One region of the Sphingomonas sp. FW306-05-A genome, then DNA from elsewhere that is predicted to be linked to it. Evidence: riboswitches for the same ligand, from Rfam matches in the RefSeq annotation. Region 1 holds a riboswitch; the other holds the start of a gene.

What was found. Region 1 has a riboswitch for thiamine pyrophosphate ahead of AC3WJR_RS08155 (TonB-dependent receptor). Riboswitches for the same ligand answer to the same signal wherever they lie in the genome.
Region 2: another riboswitch for thiamine pyrophosphate. It lies ahead of thiC (phosphomethylpyrimidine synthase ThiC); the one in region 1 lies ahead of AC3WJR_RS08155 (TonB-dependent receptor).

Annotation. Positions count from the first base shown of each region.
Region 1 covers NZ_JBYSXN010000001.1:1,816,189-1,820,533, reverse strand. The annotation lists gene AC3WJR_RS08160 (alpha/beta hydrolase-fold protein) at 521-1,696, opposite strand; TPP riboswitch at 1,978-2,087, shown strand; gene AC3WJR_RS08155 (TonB-dependent receptor) at 2,120-4,345, shown strand, end outside.
Region 2 covers NZ_JBYSXN010000002.1:1,398,651-1,402,995, reverse strand. The annotation lists gene AC3WJR_RS15280 (MipA/OmpV family protein) at 1-116, shown strand, start outside; gene AC3WJR_RS15275 (ferritin-like domain-containing protein) at 255-1,259, shown strand; gene AC3WJR_RS15270 (ferritin-like domain-containing protein) at 1,311-2,324, shown strand; TPP riboswitch at 2,363-2,471, shown strand; gene thiC (phosphomethylpyrimidine synthase ThiC) at 2,513-4,345, shown strand, end outside.

The sequences.
Region 1 (4,345 bases):
ATGGTACCGAGCCGCTACGCCTTTGGCACGCCCGAAGAGATTGCGGGGTCCTTGCGGGGAGAATGCGGGGGCGGGATCTGGCGTACCTAAAGCCCCTCCCCCTCGGGGGAGGGGTTGGGGTGGGGCAGTCCAGCAGAACCCAATTCTCTGCGAGGCACCGCCCCCACCCCCGACCCCTCCCCTGAAGGGGAGGGGCAAGAAGAAGGGATCACGCCAACCTCAACATAAGCCCCTCCCCATCGGGGGAGGGGTTGGGGTGGGAAGTCCAGCAGAACCCAATTCTCTGCGAGGCACCGCCCCACCCCAACCCCTCCCCTGAAGGGGAGGGGCAAGAAGAGGGGGCACCCCGACCGCAACTAAAGCCCCTCCCCCTCGGGGGAGGGGTTGGGGTGGGGAAGTTCAGCAGGACCTACTTCTCTGCGAGGCACCGCCCCACCCCCGACCCCTCCCCTAAAGGGAAGGGGCAAGAAGAGGGGGCACCCCAATCGCAACGCCGCTGACCGGCCTGTCGCGCGAACCCTCAATCCCGGAACAGCAGCGGGGCCATCTCGTGCAAGCTGCGGCGCCACGTCAGGAACTCGTGCGCCGTGTTGGGCGAAACGTAGAACGCACTGTTAATCCCGGCGGCCTTGATCGCTGCCGCATTCGCGCGCGGATCGGGGCGGGGGCCGCCGCCGGGCGCGGGCGGGCGGTTGCCTTCGAGTTCACGACTGCCGAAGCTGACGAACACCAACTTCACCTTGTCCTTGAACCCCGGCGTTGCGCCGACGTCGTCCATCCCGACCGTGCCGCCGCTCAACAGCCCGATATAGGCGAACGTGTCGAGGTTCTTGGGCGCGATCAGCTTCGTCTCGAAGCCGCCCATCGACAGGCCCGCCATCGCCCGATGTCGCGCATCGGCAACGGTCCGGTAGGTGCGGTCGACATACGGAACCAGTTCGTTCAGCAGCACCGTCTGGAAGGGCCGGATGTCGAAGCTCGCAAGCCCGCCCGGGCTGCCGGGTTTGATCTCGTTCGTCATGCCGTAGGTCATCACGATGATGAAGGGCAGCGACTTTTTCTCCGCGACCAGATTGTCCATGATCAGGTTTGCATGGCCCTGGTTGCTCCATGCGGTCTCGTCTTCGCCCCAGCCGTGCTGGAGGTACAAGACGGGGTAGCGGGTCTGCGGCTTGTCCCCGTAACCGGGGGGCGTGTAGACCAAGGCGCGACGTGGCGTGCCCGTACTCGGCGACGGGAACAGGATCTGCTCGACCCGGCCATGCGGCACGTCCTTCAGCGCGTAGAAATCGGCATCATGCGCCGGTATCTCGATCCCGCTTTCCCAGCGGGTCGATCCATAGAAGTTCAGCGCGCCTGGGTCGTTGAACGTGCCGCCATCCACGGTGACGTGGTAATAGTGAAAGCCTTCGTCGAGCGGACCTTCCGACGTGCCGATCCAGGTGCCATCGGGTGCCTTGGCAAGAACGGTACCGCCGCGTCCGCCCAACCCGAGGCTGACCTTCACGGCTGTAGCCTCCGGCGCGACGATCCGGAAACGCGCATAGCCTTGCGAGTTCACCTGCGGGTATTGCTGTCCGGGTTGGTTGAGCGATGACGGCTTGAAGTCTTCGGAAATGGACGGCGCAACTGTCTGCGCACCAAGCGGGAAGGCCGAAATACCGGCCATCAACAACGCTGCTGCTATGCGTTTCATCATGCTCTCCCTGAAGTGTTCGTGCCGCCCTGTTTGGCGATCGACTGATCTTGACCAAGGTATTGCAACAACCTTTGCCGCCCGCAACGCCTTAATCTGCAAACGCTACCTGTTCTGTGCGAATAGTGCCAGTGCCAGCTGTCTTGTTGTTGTCGTCCGAGACGTGGGGCCGCAGAGGCTTCATCACCACGCCTATCCGGCCAAAGTCCGTGCCGGCTCGGAGAGGGGCGACCGTGGGGCCATCAATCCCTGTTTGCACACGCGATCGGATCGCCTAGAAGGCGCTATCCCCGGGGGGCCGCTGACGCGCGGCTGAGAGGTGGGCTGCAGCCCATGACCCGCTGAACCTGATCCGGCTGATACCGGCGTAGGGAGGGTTGGCGGAACGTCCGTCGTCCTTCCGTGTGGAGTGGACGTAAGACAATGCCAGCAATGATTTCGTATGATGGGTTGAGGAGCCGGCGCAGGGCGTTGGTGCTGACGGCGGTGCTTCTGACGGTGCCGGCATCCGCATGGGCACAACAGACCACCGAAGACACCGCGGACATTCGCGTCACCGGACACCGCGATCCCGAAGGACTGTTGCCCGACCAGACCGCCCCCAAGGCGGTGAGTGAGATTTCTGCCGACTTCATCGTCAAGCAGGCCCCGACGCTGAATGCGTTCCAGCTCGTCAACCTGTTGCCGGGCGCAAATGTGGCATCGAGCGACCCGTACGGCCTGTCGACGAGTTCGAGCCTGACGCTGCGCGGGCTGGGGCAGGATCAGATCGGCGTCCTGATGGAAGGCGCGCCGCAGAACGATATTGGCTATTATTACGCGTATCCGTCGCAGTTCGCCGACCCGGGCAACCTGCGCACGATCACCCTGGCGCAAGGGTCGGTGGACATTGATTCCCCGACCGTGGGCGGGGCAGGCGGGCTACTGTCGCTGACGCTCGACGACCCCAAGGCCGCGCCGCAAGCACTGCTCGACGTGTCGCTCGGCTCGTACGATGCGCGGCGGGTGTTCGCACGGGTCGATACGGGTGAGATCGGGCGGACGGGCGTGAAGGCGTTCGTTTCCTATTCGTACACACGCGCGGACAATTGGCGCGGGGCTGGCTTCGACACGCGCCAGCATGTCGACGCCAAGCTGCTGCGTGACTGGGGCGACGGCAACCGCGCCAGCCTGGCGCTGTCGTACAACAACGCCAATGCATCGAGCTATCCCAGCCCGACACTCGCCGACTGGCAGGCCCAGGGGCGCGGGTTCAACTATGATGCGCGCTACACCGCGGGAAACACCAATTACTGGCGGCTTTACCGGGCCCCGTTCCGTAACCTTTATGCGTCGGCTCCGGTGCATCTCAAACTGAACGACCGGCTGACGCTCGACAACACGACCTATTTGCAGTTCGGCTACGGCAATTCGCCGTACGGCACGCAGCTTGCCACGACCGGCAACTTCCTCGGCAATGAGGAACTGACGCAGCCGATCGTTCTGCCGGGCGCGGTGGATGGCGTCGCGACGGTGCTCGGCAATTACACCGGCGACCAGATGCGCACCGGCAATGTCACCACGCTGACGTTGCAGGCGGGGATGCACCGGATCACGGGCGGCCTTTGGTTCGATTACGGGACGGACCGGGTCACGCAGACGTACACCAATGTCGATCCGGACGGGAACCCGACCGACCGATGGGGATACCGCGACAGGGCGATCCAGACTGCGGATGGCCGCCTGCTCGCTTATGAGAATCAGCGCACCGTCACGGTGACCAAGGGCTTCTTCCTCGCCGACAGTATCGCGCTCACCCCGCGCCTGACGCTCGACGCCGGTTTCAAGGGCGTCAACTTGCTGCGCAATGGTCGCAACTATCTCCCGGGGCCGCAAACGCGGGTCCGCAAGGACAGTTTCGCCGCCTTGCCGCGTGCCGCGATCCATTATGCGTTGAGCGATCGTCAGCAGATTTTCGCCAACATCACGACCAATTTCCGGACGCCCAACGAATTCACGCTCTACGACAGCTATGACGGCGGCGTGGTTTCTACCCGCGGGACGAACGCGCTGAAGAACGAATATTCGGTCTCGCAGGAGCTTGGCTATCGCTACATCGGGCCCAATCTGTCCGCATCGGCGACTGCCTTCCACTACAAGTTCCGCAACCGGCAACTGGCGACGGTGATCGACGTCGGCGGCGCGCAGGTGAACTCGACGCTCAATGCCGGGGGGCAGACAACGTACGGAGTCGATGCGGAAATCGATTATCGCCCGGCGAAGGGCGTCAGCGTCTATCTTTCGGGCGAGTATCTGCACGCGCGGATCGACGATGATCTGCCGGTCGGCGGCGATTTCCTCCCCACGCGCGGCAAGCATGCGGTGTCCAGCCCGAGCGTCCAGTTCGGCGCGGGCGGCACCTATGATGACGGGCATTTGTTCGGCAGCATCGCGGGCAAGTATCTCGGACCCCAATATGCGACGTTCATGAACGACGAGCGGATCGCGGGCTATGCGACGCTCGACCTGTCGGTCGGCGTTCATCTGGCCGACTGGATCGACGGGAAACGCACGGATCTGCGCGTTAACGCGATCAACGTGACCAATCCGCACGTGCTTGCGGGGGTGCAGGCGGTCAGCACCAACGCACGTGATGTCGTGGGGAGCGGG
Region 2 (4,345 bases), on a different contig from region 1:
TCGCGGGCGGCACCTATTCGCGCACGCTCGGCAGCTTCGCGGATGCCCCGATCGTGCGGATCGCGGGCTCGCGTAACCAGTGGGTCGGCGCAGCCGGCGTCGCCTACACCTTCTGAGCCGACGACTCCCGCAGCGACTCCTCCGGCGCGACCAACCGTCGCGCCGGAGCGCCATTCGTGGCTTGCGTCGCGCGCCGCACGGTGCCACGCAAGCCCGAACGCTTGGCGTGTTTCCAGGATGAAGGCTTCGCTGCGATGACCGATACCGACCAACAGCTGATCGAACGGCTTGATTCGCGAGCAGAACGCCGCAGCGAACGGCGCGAGTTCTTCCGCACCGCGCTGGGCGCCGGTGCCATCGCCGCGGTCGGCGCGACTGCGGTCGCGGTCGGCAGCAATGCGTTTGCGCAGGCGAGCAACAACGACGCTGCGATCCTCAATTTCGCGCTCAACCTCGAATATCTCGAGGCGCAATTCTATTCCTTCGCTGCCTTTGGCACCGGCCTCCCCAACGCGCTGCTGACCCCGGGCAGCGCGAGCACGACCACGCAGGGCGCGGTCAGCGGCGGGCGGCAAGTCACCTTCACCGATCCGGTCGTCGCGCAATATGCGCGTGAGATCGCGCAGGACGAAATCGCGCACGTCACTTTCCTCCGCGCACAGCTCGGCACCGCAGCGGTCGCGCAGCCCGCGATCGACATCGGCTCGACTGCGACGAGCGCCTTCAGCGTCGCCGCGCAGGCCGCCAAGATCGTCGCGGCGGGGGCCGCCTTCGACCCTTATGCAAGCGACGAGGCGTTCCTCCAGGCGGCGTTCCTGTTCGAGGACGTCGGCGTCACCGCCTATCGCGGCGCATCGTCGCTGCTGACCAGCAAGGTCTATCTCGAGGCCGCCGCCGGCATCCTCGCGGCGGAGGCGTATCATGCGTCGATCATCCGCACCGTGCTCTACACCAAGGGTCTGACGACCCCGAGCCTGCGCACCAATGCGGATGCGATCTCGAACACGCGCGACGCGCTCGACGGGGTCAGCGACTTCGACCAGGGCATTTCCCCGGTGACGATCGCGAACAGCCAGGCGCCCGCGCTCAACGGTCTGACCGCGTCCAACATCGTGCCGACCGCGCAGGATGGCCTCGCGTTCGGCCGCGCCACGGGCAACGTGCTCAACATCCTGTATCTCAGCACCTTGCCGGTCGCGAAGGGGGGCTTCTTCCCCAATGGCGTCAACGGCTCGATCGCCACCAGCGCCACCAACTGACGCCCGCACGATGCTTTCTTCCTTTTTCGCGCCCGTACCGGAGTGTTTCCAGTGATCGATAGCGACCTTCTCCTGCACGCGATCGACGCGAGCGATCGCCGCCGCGACGCCCGTCGCCAGTTCCTCCGCAGCGCCGGGGCCGCCTCGGTCGCGGTCGGCGGCGGCGCGTTGCTCGCCGCCTGCGGGGCGACCAACACCGACAGCACGATCACCCCGACCCCCACGCCGACCGGAACCGCGACCGCGACCCCCAGTCCCGCGTCGACCGACGTGCTGAAGGACCAGGATACGTTCAACTTCGCGCTCAACCTCGAATATCTCGAGGCGCAATTCTACAGCTTCGCGGTGACGGGCGCGGGGCTTCCCGCTGCGCTGCTGACCGGTAGCGGCACGCAAGGGTCGGTAACCGGCGGGCGTGCTGTCACCTTCACCGATCCGATCGTGCGCGAATATGCGCGCGAGATCGCCGCGGACGAAGTCGCGCACGTCGCGTTCCTGCGCTCGGTGCTCGGCACCTCGACCGTCGCGCAGCCCGCGATCAACATCGACGGTGGCGCGAACGGCGCGTTCACCTTGGCGGCGCGCGCGGCGGGCCTCGTTGGCGAGACCGGCACCTTCGACCCCTATGCCAGCGACGAGAATTTCCTGCTCGCGGCGTTCATCTTCGAGGACGTCGGCGTCACCGCCTATAAGGGTGCAGCGCCGCTAATCGCGCAGAGCCTGCTGATCGACGCCGCCGCGGGGATCCTCGCGACCGAGGCGTACCACGCCGGGCTGATCCGCACCGTCCTGTACAGCAAGGGGATCGCGACGCCGTCCTTGCGCGCCAGCGCGAACGCGATCAGCGACGCACGTGACAGCCTCGACGGGTCGAGCGACCTCGACCAGGGGATCGGCGACGGCACGACGGCCAACCTCGTGCCGACCGATGCCAACGGCATCACCTTCAGCCGCACGCCGGGGCAGGTGCTCAACGTCGTCTATCTCAACCGCAACGCGGTCGTCGGCGGGGGCTTCTTCCCCGCGGGCATCAACGGCACGATCAAGACCAGCGCCGCCAGCTGAGGCCTCTTTTCAACGCGCGAACGAGCGCGTACACATACCAATATTCCCCGGGGGGCTGCGCCAGAGCAGCTGAGAGGTAGCTGAAGCTACGACCCGTTTGAACCTGATCCCGTTAGCACGGGCGGAGGGAGGGAGCGGTGTCCACGCCCGGGTTCCGTTGTCGCTCGTCCGATTTGAGGAGCGATACAATGGCCGACATTCCTGCCCGCACCGAAATTGGCGTCACCACCGGAGCGATCCGTGGCAGCCGCAAGATCCATGTGCCGCACGCCAACATCCCCGGCGCGGGCGTCGCGATGCGCGAGATCATGCTTGATCCGTCCGCGCTGGAGCCGCCCTTGCGCGTCTACGACACGTCCGGCCCGTACACCGACCCCCGCGCGCAGATCGACATCAACCAGGGGCTCCCGCAGCTCCGTCGCGACTGGATCCTCGCGCGCGGCGACGTCGGATCCTATGACGCGCGCGAAATCCGCCCCGAGGACAATGGCCTCACCGGCCCCGATCGCTCGGCGGGCGTCCCGCAATATCCCAACGTCATCAAGCGTCCGCTTCGCGCCAAGGCAGGCGCGAACGTCAGCCAGATGCATTACGCGCGCCGCGGAATCATCACCCCCGAGATGGAATATGTCGCGATCCGCGAGAATCTCGGTCGCGCGGCGGCGAAGGAGAAACTGATCCGCGACGGTGAATCGTTCGGCGCGTCGATCCCCGATTATGTCACCCCAGAATTCGTCCGCGACGAAATCGCGCGCGGCCGTGCGATCATCCCCAACAACGTCAACCACCCCGAATCCGAGCCGATGGCGATCGGGCGCAACTTCCTCGTCAAGATCAACGCCAACATCGGCAACTCCGCGGTCGCATCGAACGTCGCGGCGGAAGTCGACAAGATGGTCTGGTCGATCCGCTGGGGCGCGGACACGGTGATGGACCTCTCGACGGGCCGCAACATTCACGACACGCGCGAATGGATCCTGCGCAATTCGCCCGTCCCGATCGGCACCGTGCCGATCTATCAGGCGCTCGAGAAGGTCGGCGGCGTCGCCGAGGACCTGACCTGGGAGATCTTCCGCGACACGCTGATCGAGCAGGCCGAACAGGGCGTCGATTACTTCACGATCCACGCGGGCGTGCGGCTCGCCTATATACCGATGACCGCCAAGCGCGTCACCGGGATCGTCTCGCGCGGCGGGTCGATCATGGCGAAATGGTGCCTCGCGCACCACAAGGAGAGCTTCCTCTACGAACGCTTCGACGAGATCACCGAGATCATGCAGGCCTATGACATCGCCTATTCGCTCGGTGATGGTCTCCGCCCCGGCTCGATCGCCGACGCCAACGACGAAGCGCAGTTCAGCGAGCTCTACACCTTGGGCGAACTCACCCACCGCGCGTGGAAGAGCGACGTCCAGGTGATGATCGAGGGCCCCGGCCATGTGCCGATGCACAAGATCAAGGAGAATATGGAAAAGCAGCTCGAAGTGTGCGGCGAGGCGCCGTTCTACACGCTCGGGCCGCTCACCACCGATATTGCGCCGGGCTACGATCATATCACCAGCGGAATCGGTGCCGCGATGATCGGTTGGTACGGCACCGCGATGCTTTGTTACGTCACGCCCAAGGAGCATCTGGGCCTCCCCGACCGCGACGACGTCAAGGTCGGCGTGGTGACCTACAAGCTCGCCGCGCACGCCGCCGATCTCGCGAAGGGCCACCCGGCGGCCAAGATGCGCGACGACGCCCTGTCGCGCGCGCGCTTCGACTTCCGCTGGCGCGACCAGTTCAACCTGTCGTTGGACCCGGACACCGCCGAGCAGTACCACGACCAGACGCTCCCCGCAGAAGGCGCCAAGACCGCGCATTTCTGCTCGATGTGCGGGCCGAAATTCTGTTCGATGAAGATCACGCAGGAAGTGCGCGACTTTGCGGCGAAGCAGAACGGCCCGGCGGACGGCTTCCTCGCGGCGGGCGCGGGGCAGGCGGTCGACGCGGACCGCGCGGCGTTCGCCAAGGGCACG